Regions from separate parts of the Phycicoccus sp. 3266 genome, predicted to be linked through region 1. Evidence: predicted binding sites of a transcription regulator. Region 1 holds the regulator's gene; the other holds the start of a gene.

Evidence for each region. The regulator LexA, encoded in region 1, represses DNA repair genes until DNA is damaged. The targets are predictions, from matches to a motif close to TCGAACANNTGTTCGA.
Region 2: the regulator LexA is predicted to act here: its motif matches at 2,383-2,398, upstream of J2X64_RS00250 (alpha-ketoglutarate-dependent dioxygenase AlkB).

The regions. Positions count from the first base shown of each region.
Region 1 is NZ_JAVDUW010000002.1:929,786-934,108, forward strand. Features, by position in the region: gene J2X64_RS14260 (class I SAM-dependent methyltransferase) at 1-318, opposite strand, end outside; gene J2X64_RS14265 (N-acetyltransferase family protein) at 337-855, shown strand; gene J2X64_RS14270 (DUF4259 domain-containing protein) at 938-1,357, shown strand; gene lexA (transcriptional repressor LexA) at 1,433-2,158, opposite strand; gene J2X64_RS14280 (LysM peptidoglycan-binding domain-containing protein) at 2,430-2,828, shown strand; gene fdh (formate dehydrogenase) at 3,018-4,323, shown strand, end outside.
Region 2 is NZ_JAVDUW010000001.1:49,324-53,646, forward strand. Features, by position in the region: gene J2X64_RS00235 (SDR family NAD(P)-dependent oxidoreductase) at 1-680, opposite strand, end outside; gene J2X64_RS00240 (isoprenyl transferase) at 677-1,465, opposite strand; gene recO (DNA repair protein RecO) at 1,462-2,313, opposite strand; gene J2X64_RS00250 (alpha-ketoglutarate-dependent dioxygenase AlkB) at 2,419-3,048, shown strand.

The DNA of each region.
Region 1 (4,323 bases):
GACCACCCAGTCGACCCGCAGCCCGCGGGCGGCGGACTCCTTCTCGCCCTTGGCCAGGCCGACGGCCGAGAAGTCGACAGCCGTCACCCGCCACCGCTTGGCAGCCAGCCACACCGCGTGCCGCCCCTCGCCCGCACCGAGGTCGAGCGCGCGGCCCGGCTCCCAGTCGCCGACGATCCGCTCGACCTCGGCGTTCGGCTCGGCGCTCCAGACGTGGGCCGACGCGGCATACCGCTCGTCCCACATCCTCCGGCGCTCGCCGCCGGCGTCGGCCGGGGTGGTGCCCCGCGGGTGCTCGTGGCCGCGTTCCTCGCTCATCCCCCTAGCATCGCCGATATGACCGACCCCGCCACCGCACCCGGGCCCGTGACGGTCCGCGACGCCACCCCGTCGGACCTGGCGGCCATGGCCGCGATCTACGACGAGCAGGTGCGCACGTCGGTGGCGACGTTCGACACGCAGGAGCGCGGCGCGGCATACCTCGGCGAGAAGCTGGCGGCCACCGGGCCCGGTAACGTGGTCCTCGTCGCCTGCCTCGACGACGCGGTGGTCGGCTATGCCTTCTCCGGGCCGTTCCGCCCGCGCCCCGCCTACGCGGGCACCAAGGAGGTGTCGGTGTACGTCGACGCCGGTGCCCGCGGTCGGGGAGTCGCCCGGAGCCTGTATGCCGCGCTGCTCGGCCGGCTGGACGCCGAGCCGTCGGTGCACACCCAGCTCGCGGTCATCGCCCAGCCGAACGAGGCGAGCGAGGCGCTGCACGTGGCGTTCGGCTTCGAGCGGGTGGGGGTCCTGCGCGAGGTCGGTAACAAGTTCGGCCGTTGGGTCGACACCGCCTGGTACCAACGGCTCGCCTGACCCGCGAGAGGGCTGGCGCGGAGGGCTCGGTCTTGGCACTCTCGTGCCGAACAGGTTGGTGCGAGACGTGGGAGGCTGACCCATGGGTGCGACGGGTGTGGGACCGTTCGAGAACGACGACGCCCTCGACTTCCTCGACGACCTCGAGGACTCCGATCCCGAGGCGCGCCGGGAGCGGCTCGAGTCGGCGCTGGGGCAGGTCGTGCGGGCGCGGGACTACATCGAGGCGCCGGTGATGTCCGAGGCGATCGCTGCGGCCGTCATCGTGTCCGCCTGCGACGACCCCGAGTCGGTGGTGGGGGAGCGGAACGTCCCCCGATGGGTGGACGAGGACCCCCTCGACATCGACGAGCGGCTCGAGGAGCTGGCCACGCAGGCGCTGCACCGGGCCCTGCGCTCGGAGGACAACGAACTGTGGGAGCTGTGGGCCGACGGCGACGGCGGCGAGAAGTTCACCGCACGCCTCACGCACTACCTCGACGCGCTCGGCGACGAGAGCTGACCGCTCTGCGCCCGCGCCGCGTCACTGATCCGGACCATGGTCGGTGACGCTGCGTTCGGCGACGGGAGCCCGGCCTCAGACGCGGCGCAGGACCGCGGTGACCTTGCCGAGGATCGTCGCGTGGTCGCCGTCGATCGGCTCGAACGCCGGGTTGTGGGGGAGCAGCCACACCTTGCCGTCGCGGCGCTTGAACGTCTTGACCGTCGCCTCGTTGTCGAGCATCGCGGCGACGATGTCGCCGTTGTCGGCCGTGGGCTGCTGGCGGACGACGACCCAGTCGCCGTCGCAGATCGCCGCGTCGACCATCGAGTCGCCGACGACCTTGAGCAGGAAGAGCGAGCCCTCGCCGACGATCTGCTTGGGCAGGGGGAAGACCTCCTCGACCGACTCCTCCGCGGTGATCGGCACACCGGCGGCGATCCGGCCCAGCACGGGGACGTAGGACGCCTCGGGGCGGGCGTCGCCCATGCCGGTCTCGTCGAACTCCGCGACCTCGTCCTGCGGCGCGGCGCCACCGCGGTAGCCGCGGCCGTCGGCGCCGGCGTCGGGCGAGACGACCTCGATGGCCCGGGGCCGGTTGGGGTCGCGGCGCAGGTAGCCCTTGCGCTCGAGGGTCGACAGCTGGTGGGCGACCGAGCTCGGTGACGTCAGGCCGACGGCCTCGCCGATCTCGCGCAGGCTCGGCGGGTAGCCGCGCCGGTCCACCGAGTTGCGGATGACCTCCAGGACCTTGCGCTGGCGCACGGTGAGGCCGTCGCCACGGTCGCGGTCGGGGAGTTCCTTGACGTTGTCGCCGCTCATGCCGCTCCTCGTTTCTGCAGGTCAGATGCCGTGTGCCCGGCCTCGTCCGCCGGGTGGTCCGCCGTCTCGGTGCCGCCTCGGGCCGCTCCGGGACGGAGCGTTGTCAGTGCCCTCTGGTGTGCTCCTCGACGTGGACACAGCGTATGGCGTTCGAACACAGTTTCCAAACATGTGTTCGACGCGTGTCTTGAAGCATTCGAACATGCGTGCTAGAACTGGCAGCCTACGGTCTTCGGACACCTGTTCGAGGACCATGACGATGGAGGACCCGATGAGTGCAGCAGTCGCCTGGGACGTCACCGCCGCGCCGGTGCGCGAGCCGCGCCGCCCCGCACGCCCGCACCTGGTCTCGGTGCCGTGCGGCGACGAGGTCCGCGTCCCCGCCCCCGCGCCGCTGCGCCTCACCCGTGCGGGGCGGCTCGCCATCACGCTGACCGTGCTCGTGGCCCTGGTCGCCATCGCGGTGGCCACCTTCTCGGGTGGCGCATCGGCCACGACCATCGACCACTCGACGACCGTGCGCTCCGGCCAGACCCTCTCCGAGGTCGCCGCGACGCAGCTGCCCGGGCTGCCGGTGGCCGACGCGGTCGCCCGCATCCAGGTCGCCAACGACCTCGCATCCGACCAGGTGCACGCCGGGCAGATCCTGCTCATCCCCGCCGTCCGCTGAGGCCGCCGGCACGGCACGTCCGTGCCGGCAAGAGCAGCGGCGCCCCTGCGACACGACGCCGGACGCCTGCCTGCTGACCTGCGCCGACACCGTCGGAAGGCCGCTCCGGCAGCTCGTCACGACCTGCCCGGTTCGTCGGGAGTGCGCCGTCGGGGACCCGGAGATATGGTCGCCGCAAGGAGGCTGAACATGAGCTCGAGGAAGACCTTCCTGGACTGGCCTGTGCTCCGACAGGTGCGCAGTGGTGACCTGCTCGGCCGGGGCCCGGCCGTCACGTCCGCGCGCACCCGGTCGATGACCCCGCGCACCGCGACGGCGGACCGGGTCGTGCAGTCCGTGTGCCCCTACTGCGCCGTCGGCTGCGGCCAGAAGGTGTTCGTCAAGGACGAGAAGGTCGTGCAGATCGAGGGCGACCCGGACTCGCCGATCTCGCGCGGACGCCTCTGCCCCAAGGGCTCGGCCAGCGAGCAGCTCGTCAACAGCCCCGCCCGCCAGACCCACGTGCTCTACCGGCGCCCGAACGGCACCGAGTGGGAGCGCATGGACCGCGACACCGCGATCGACATGATCGCCGACCGGTTCGTCGAGACCCGCCGACGGACGTGGCAGGACGCCGACGAGCACGGCCGTCCGCTGCGCCGCACCATGGGCATCGCCTCGCTCGGGGGAGCCACCCTCGACAACGAGGAGAACTACCTCATCAAGAAGCTGTTCACGGCCGCGGGCGCGATCCAGATCGAGAACCAGGCCCGTATTTGACACTCCTCCACGGTCCCCAGTCTGGGGTCCTCGTTCGGGCGCGGTGGCGCGACGCAGTACGTGCAGGACCTGGCGAACGCCGACTGCATCGTCATCCAGGGCTCCAACATGGCCGAGTGCCATCCGGTGGGGTACCAGTGGGTGACCGAGGCACGCCTGCGCGGCGCCAAGGTCATCCACATCGACCCGCGGTTCACCCGCACGTCGGCGACCTCGGACAAGCACGTCCCGATCCGTGCCGGCAGCGACGTGGTGTTCCTCGGTGCCCTGATCAACCACATCCTCACGAACGAGCTGTACTTCAAGGAGTACGTCGTCGCCTACACGAACGCGGCGACCCTCGTGAGCGAGGACTTCAAGGACACCGAGGACCTCGACGGCCTGTTCTCCGGGTACGACGACAAGCTGGGCAACTACGACTCGTCCAGCTGGGCGTACGCCACCGAGGGTGAGGGCGACAACGCCTCGCCGGGCACCATCGGCGGACCCGCGGCAACCCACGAGCACGGCCACAGCGCCTCGAAGCGGTCGGCCGGTGACGAGCACGGCTCCGGGGGCCCGGCCCTCGAGCACGCCCGGGTCAAGCGTGACGAGACGCTGCAGGACCCGAACACGGTGTTCCAGATCCTCAAGCGGCACTACTCGCGCTACACCCCCGAGATGGTCTCCGAGGTCTGCGGCATCAGTGTCGACGACTTCCACTACGTCGCGAAGGCGCTGACCGAGAACAGCGGCC
Region 2 (4,323 bases), on a different contig from region 1:
CCGGGCGCGACCGCGTTGGCCGTGATGCCCCGGCCGGCGTAGTCGACGGCCACCGACCGGGCCAGGCCCACGAGCCCGGCCTTCGCGGCGGCATACCCGGCCTCCCCCCTCATGGCCATCACGGGCCCGGTCAGGGACGACACCATGACGACCCTGCCCCAGCCGGTCTCCTCCATCGCCGGCAGCGCGGCCCTCGTGACCAGGAAGGCGGTGTCGAGGTTGCGGGCCAGTGCCAGCCGCCAGCGGTCGGGATCCATCGACCCCGCCGTGCCGGACTCCGTGCCGCCGGATGACGTGACGTCCACGGCCGGTGAGGCGACGCTCGTCATGCCGGCGTTGTTGACGAGGACGGTGGGTGCGCCCAGCGCACGCGTGACCTCGGCGAGCACGCGGGCCACCCCGTCGGGGTCGGTGAGGTCGCCCACGACCCCGAGCGCCGGCGTGCCCGCCGCCTCGAGCTCGGTCGCGCGCTCGGCCGCACGGTCCGTCGTGGCCGCGACCGCGACGGCGGCGCCGAGGGTGCCGAGCAGCCGGGCGGTGGCCATGCCGATCCCGTCGGGCGCGCCGGCGCCCGTCACGAGCGCGACCCGCCCGCGCAGGTCGAACGCCGCAGGCACACCGGCGCGGGCGGGGCCGGTGGGGGCGACCGCGTCGCTCGCGGGACTGGGTCCTCCGCTCACGCAGAGGTGCCCGGCAGGTCGACGGCCCCGCCGTAGCGGCGGTCGCGCGCGGCATACGTCTCGATCGCCTGCCACAGGTGGCGCCGGTCGTAGTCCGGCCACAGCGTGTCCTGGAACACCATCTCGGCGTAGGCGCTCTGCCACAGCAGGAAGTTGCTGGTCCGCTGCTCCCCCGACGACCGCACGAAGAGGTCGACGTCGGGCATGTCCGGCTCGGGCAGGTAGCGCGCGACCGTCTTCTCGTCGATCGACCCGGGCTTCAGCTTGCCCCGCTGTACCTGCTCGGCGATCCGCTGCACGGCGTCACCGATCTCGGCGCGGCCGCCGTAGTTGACGCAGAAGTAGAGCGTCAGGCCGGTGTTGTCCTTCGTCAGCTCCTGGGCGACCTCGAGCTCCTTGATGACCGAGCCCCACAGGCGGGGACGGCGGCCGACCCAGCGCATCCGCACGCCCCACTCGTGGAGCTGGTCGCGGCGGCGCCGGATGACGTCGCGGTTGAAGCCCATGAGGAAGCGGACCTCGTCGGGGCTGCGCTTCCAGTTCTCGGTCGAGAACGCGTAGGCCGACAGGTGGCCCACCCCGATCTCGATGGCGCCTGCGACGACGTCGAGCAGCGCGGCCTCGCCCGCCTCGTGCCCCTTGGTCCGCGGGAGACCGCGCTGGTTGGCCCAGCGGCCGTTGCCGTCCATCACGACCGCGACGTGGTCGGGCACCAGCTCGCGCGCGACCGGGGGCGGCGTCGCCCCGCTGGGGTGCGGGAACGGCTTCGCGTATGCCGTGCTCACGCCTCTCCCGTCCGTCCGGCGAGCGCGGCATGGGCCTGAGCGACCCGCTCCACGGGAGCGGCCTCGACGGGCGGCGGGGCCGACCAGGTGATGGCCGGGTTGGTCTCGGGGCGGTCGGGGTCGCGGCGGTCCACGAGGCGCAACGATCGCACACCGCGCTCGAGGTGCCACTGCAGGAACGCGCTCGCCAGGCTGCTGGCCTCGCGCCGGTGCCGGCCGGAGGAGGCGTCCGCGATGACCCAGTCCCCCGCGAGCAGAGACGCGAGCAGCGACAGGGTCTCGGGGGCGGGTGCCGCCGAGGCGGGCGGGCGGCACGAAGGACAGACGGTGCCACCGGACGCGAGGTTGAACGCGCGGTGCGGGCCCGGCGCGCCGCAGCGGGCGCAGTCGTGGAAGCTCGGCGCCCAGCCGGCGATCGCGAGCGCCCGCAGCAGGTAGGCGTCGAGCACCAGCCCCGGGTCGTGCTGGCCCTCGGCCATGGAGCGCAGGGCGCCGGCGAGCAGCAGGTACTGCTGGAGGTTCGGCTCGCGCTCCTCGGTGAGGCGGTCGGCGGTCTCGAGCATCGCGGCGGCGGCGGTGTACGTCGTGTAGTCGCGCGCCAGGACGTCGCCCCAGCTCGCGATCGACTCGGCCTGAGTCACCGTGTCGAGCGAGCGGCCCTCGTAGCACTGGACGTCGACGTGCATGCCGGGCTCGAGCCGCGCACCGAACCGGCTCTTGGTGCGCCGGACGCCCTTGCCGACGACGCGCACCTTGCCCAGGCGGCGCGTCAGCAGCGTGACGATGCGGTCCGCCTCACCCAGCTTCTGGGTGCGCAGGACGATGCCTTCGTCGCGGTACAGGGGCACCGCACCATTCTCTCAACCCGGCGGCCGGTTCGCGGGAGGCGGGCCGGTCACGGCGACATGCCGCATCACTAGAACATGTGTTCGAACGGGGCGTATGCTCGGTGCATGACCGCTGCATGGCAGGCATCGCTGCTCGACACCGGTGAGGACGTGGCGCTCCACGACCTCGACGCGGGGCTCAGCAGGACGCCCCTGTCGAGAGGGGCGTGGGTCGACTACCGGCCGGGCTGGCTCGCCGGCGCCGACCGGGTGTTCGACGAGCTGCACCACGACGTGCCGTGGAAGGCCGAGCGCCGCGAGATGTACGAGCGCGTCGTCGACGTCCCCAGGCTGCTCAAGTTCTACGAGGAGGGCGAGCGCCTCCCCCACCCCGTGCTCGCCGAGGCGCGGGAGGCCCTGAGCCGCCGGTATGCCGCGGAGCTGGGTGAGCCGTTCGTCACCGCCGGCATGTGCCTCTACCGCGACGGCCGCGACTCGGTGGCCTGGCACGGTGACCGCATCGGCCGGTCCAAGGACTCCGACACCATGGTGGCGATCCTGTCGGTGGGTTCGGCCCGATCACTGATGCTGCGGCCGCGAGGAGGCGGGTCCTCCATCGGCTTCTCGCTGGGGCACGGGGACCTTGTGGTCATGGGTGGCTCCTGCCAGCGCACCTGGGACCACTGCATCCCCAAGACCAGCAAGGCCGTCGGCCCCCGGATCTCCATCCAGTTCCGCCCTCGCGGCGTCCGGTGACGCCCCTGCGGTCCCACCCGCGGGACCTGCGTCCCGGCGCCCGCCGGTGACGGCCAGGGCCAGGACGACCACGAGGGGCACGAAGGCCAGCAGGTAGCGCGACCTGCCCTGGAAGACCAGCGTGAAGGTGAGGATGCCGAGGACGCCGAGGGCGACCAGGGTCACCTCCGGCGCCCGGGCACCCAGCCACCTCGGCCGGGCCGAGAGCACGAGCAGTCCCGCGCCGGCGAGGGCCAGGACGCAGAGCCAGAGGCCGTCGACCAGGGCCGCGCGCACGGGGTAGCCGGCTCCACTCGCGTGCGCCCACGACTGGACGGACCGTGCCGTGGCGTCATGGACCCTCAGCACCGACGGCTCGCTGTCGAACCCCTCGCCCCAGGCGAAGAACATGCCGTCGCCCCAGTTGAAGAGCTGCTTGTCGACCTCGAACGCCGTGACGCCACCGGCCCCCATGGCCTCCAGGCGGGAGCTGAGCTGTTCCTGCGAGTACTGCTCCAGGGCCGGGCCGCTCAGGTTGCGCGACTCCCTCACCATCGTGCCGTCGTAGCCTCCGTAGTAGGGGTTGTCCGTGGCCGCCCTCGTCGTGCTGAGCCCCATCGCCGCCCACCACGCCAGCGGAGGGGACTTCGTCGTGTCGAGCGAGGCGGTCCCCGTCTGCGTCGTCGCCCACGAGTCGACGAGGTGGCTCGCGCCGGCGAAGGGGCCCACCACCGCGACCACGGCGACGACGCCCGCGGCGACCCTGCGCAGCCTCGACGTGCGGGCCGCCACCCCGGCGAGCACGAGCGCCGGCGCGACCACGAGCAGGGCGACGGCGGTGGTGGCCGGCGTCGTCTTGACCGCGTACCCGGCGCCCAGCAGCGCGCCCGCACCCGCGAGCAGCGAAACCCGCACCGGCAGGTGGCGACGGTGCACGGCCTCGACACCGAGCGCCACCGCCCCCGCGACCAGGGGGGCGGCCAGGAGGTCGGTGTACGGGACGGCCATCCAGGGCGAGGCGCCCAGCAGCACGAAAACCAGCAGCACACCCAGCACGGCGGAACCCGTGCCGCGGAGCCTTCGGAGCACGGCGAAGACCGCGACCAGCGTGAGGAACAGGCCGATCCCGTTCACGGTGGTGGCCACGGTGTAGGGGTCGGTGTCCCAGGCCACGGCGAGCCGCCGGTAGCCGAGGTCCACGGCCAGCATGGGGATGTTGTTCGGGTACCGGGACAGGTAGTCGATGCCGTAGGGGCCCAACCCCTCTCCGGTGTCCAGCCGCTTCGCCAGCACGGT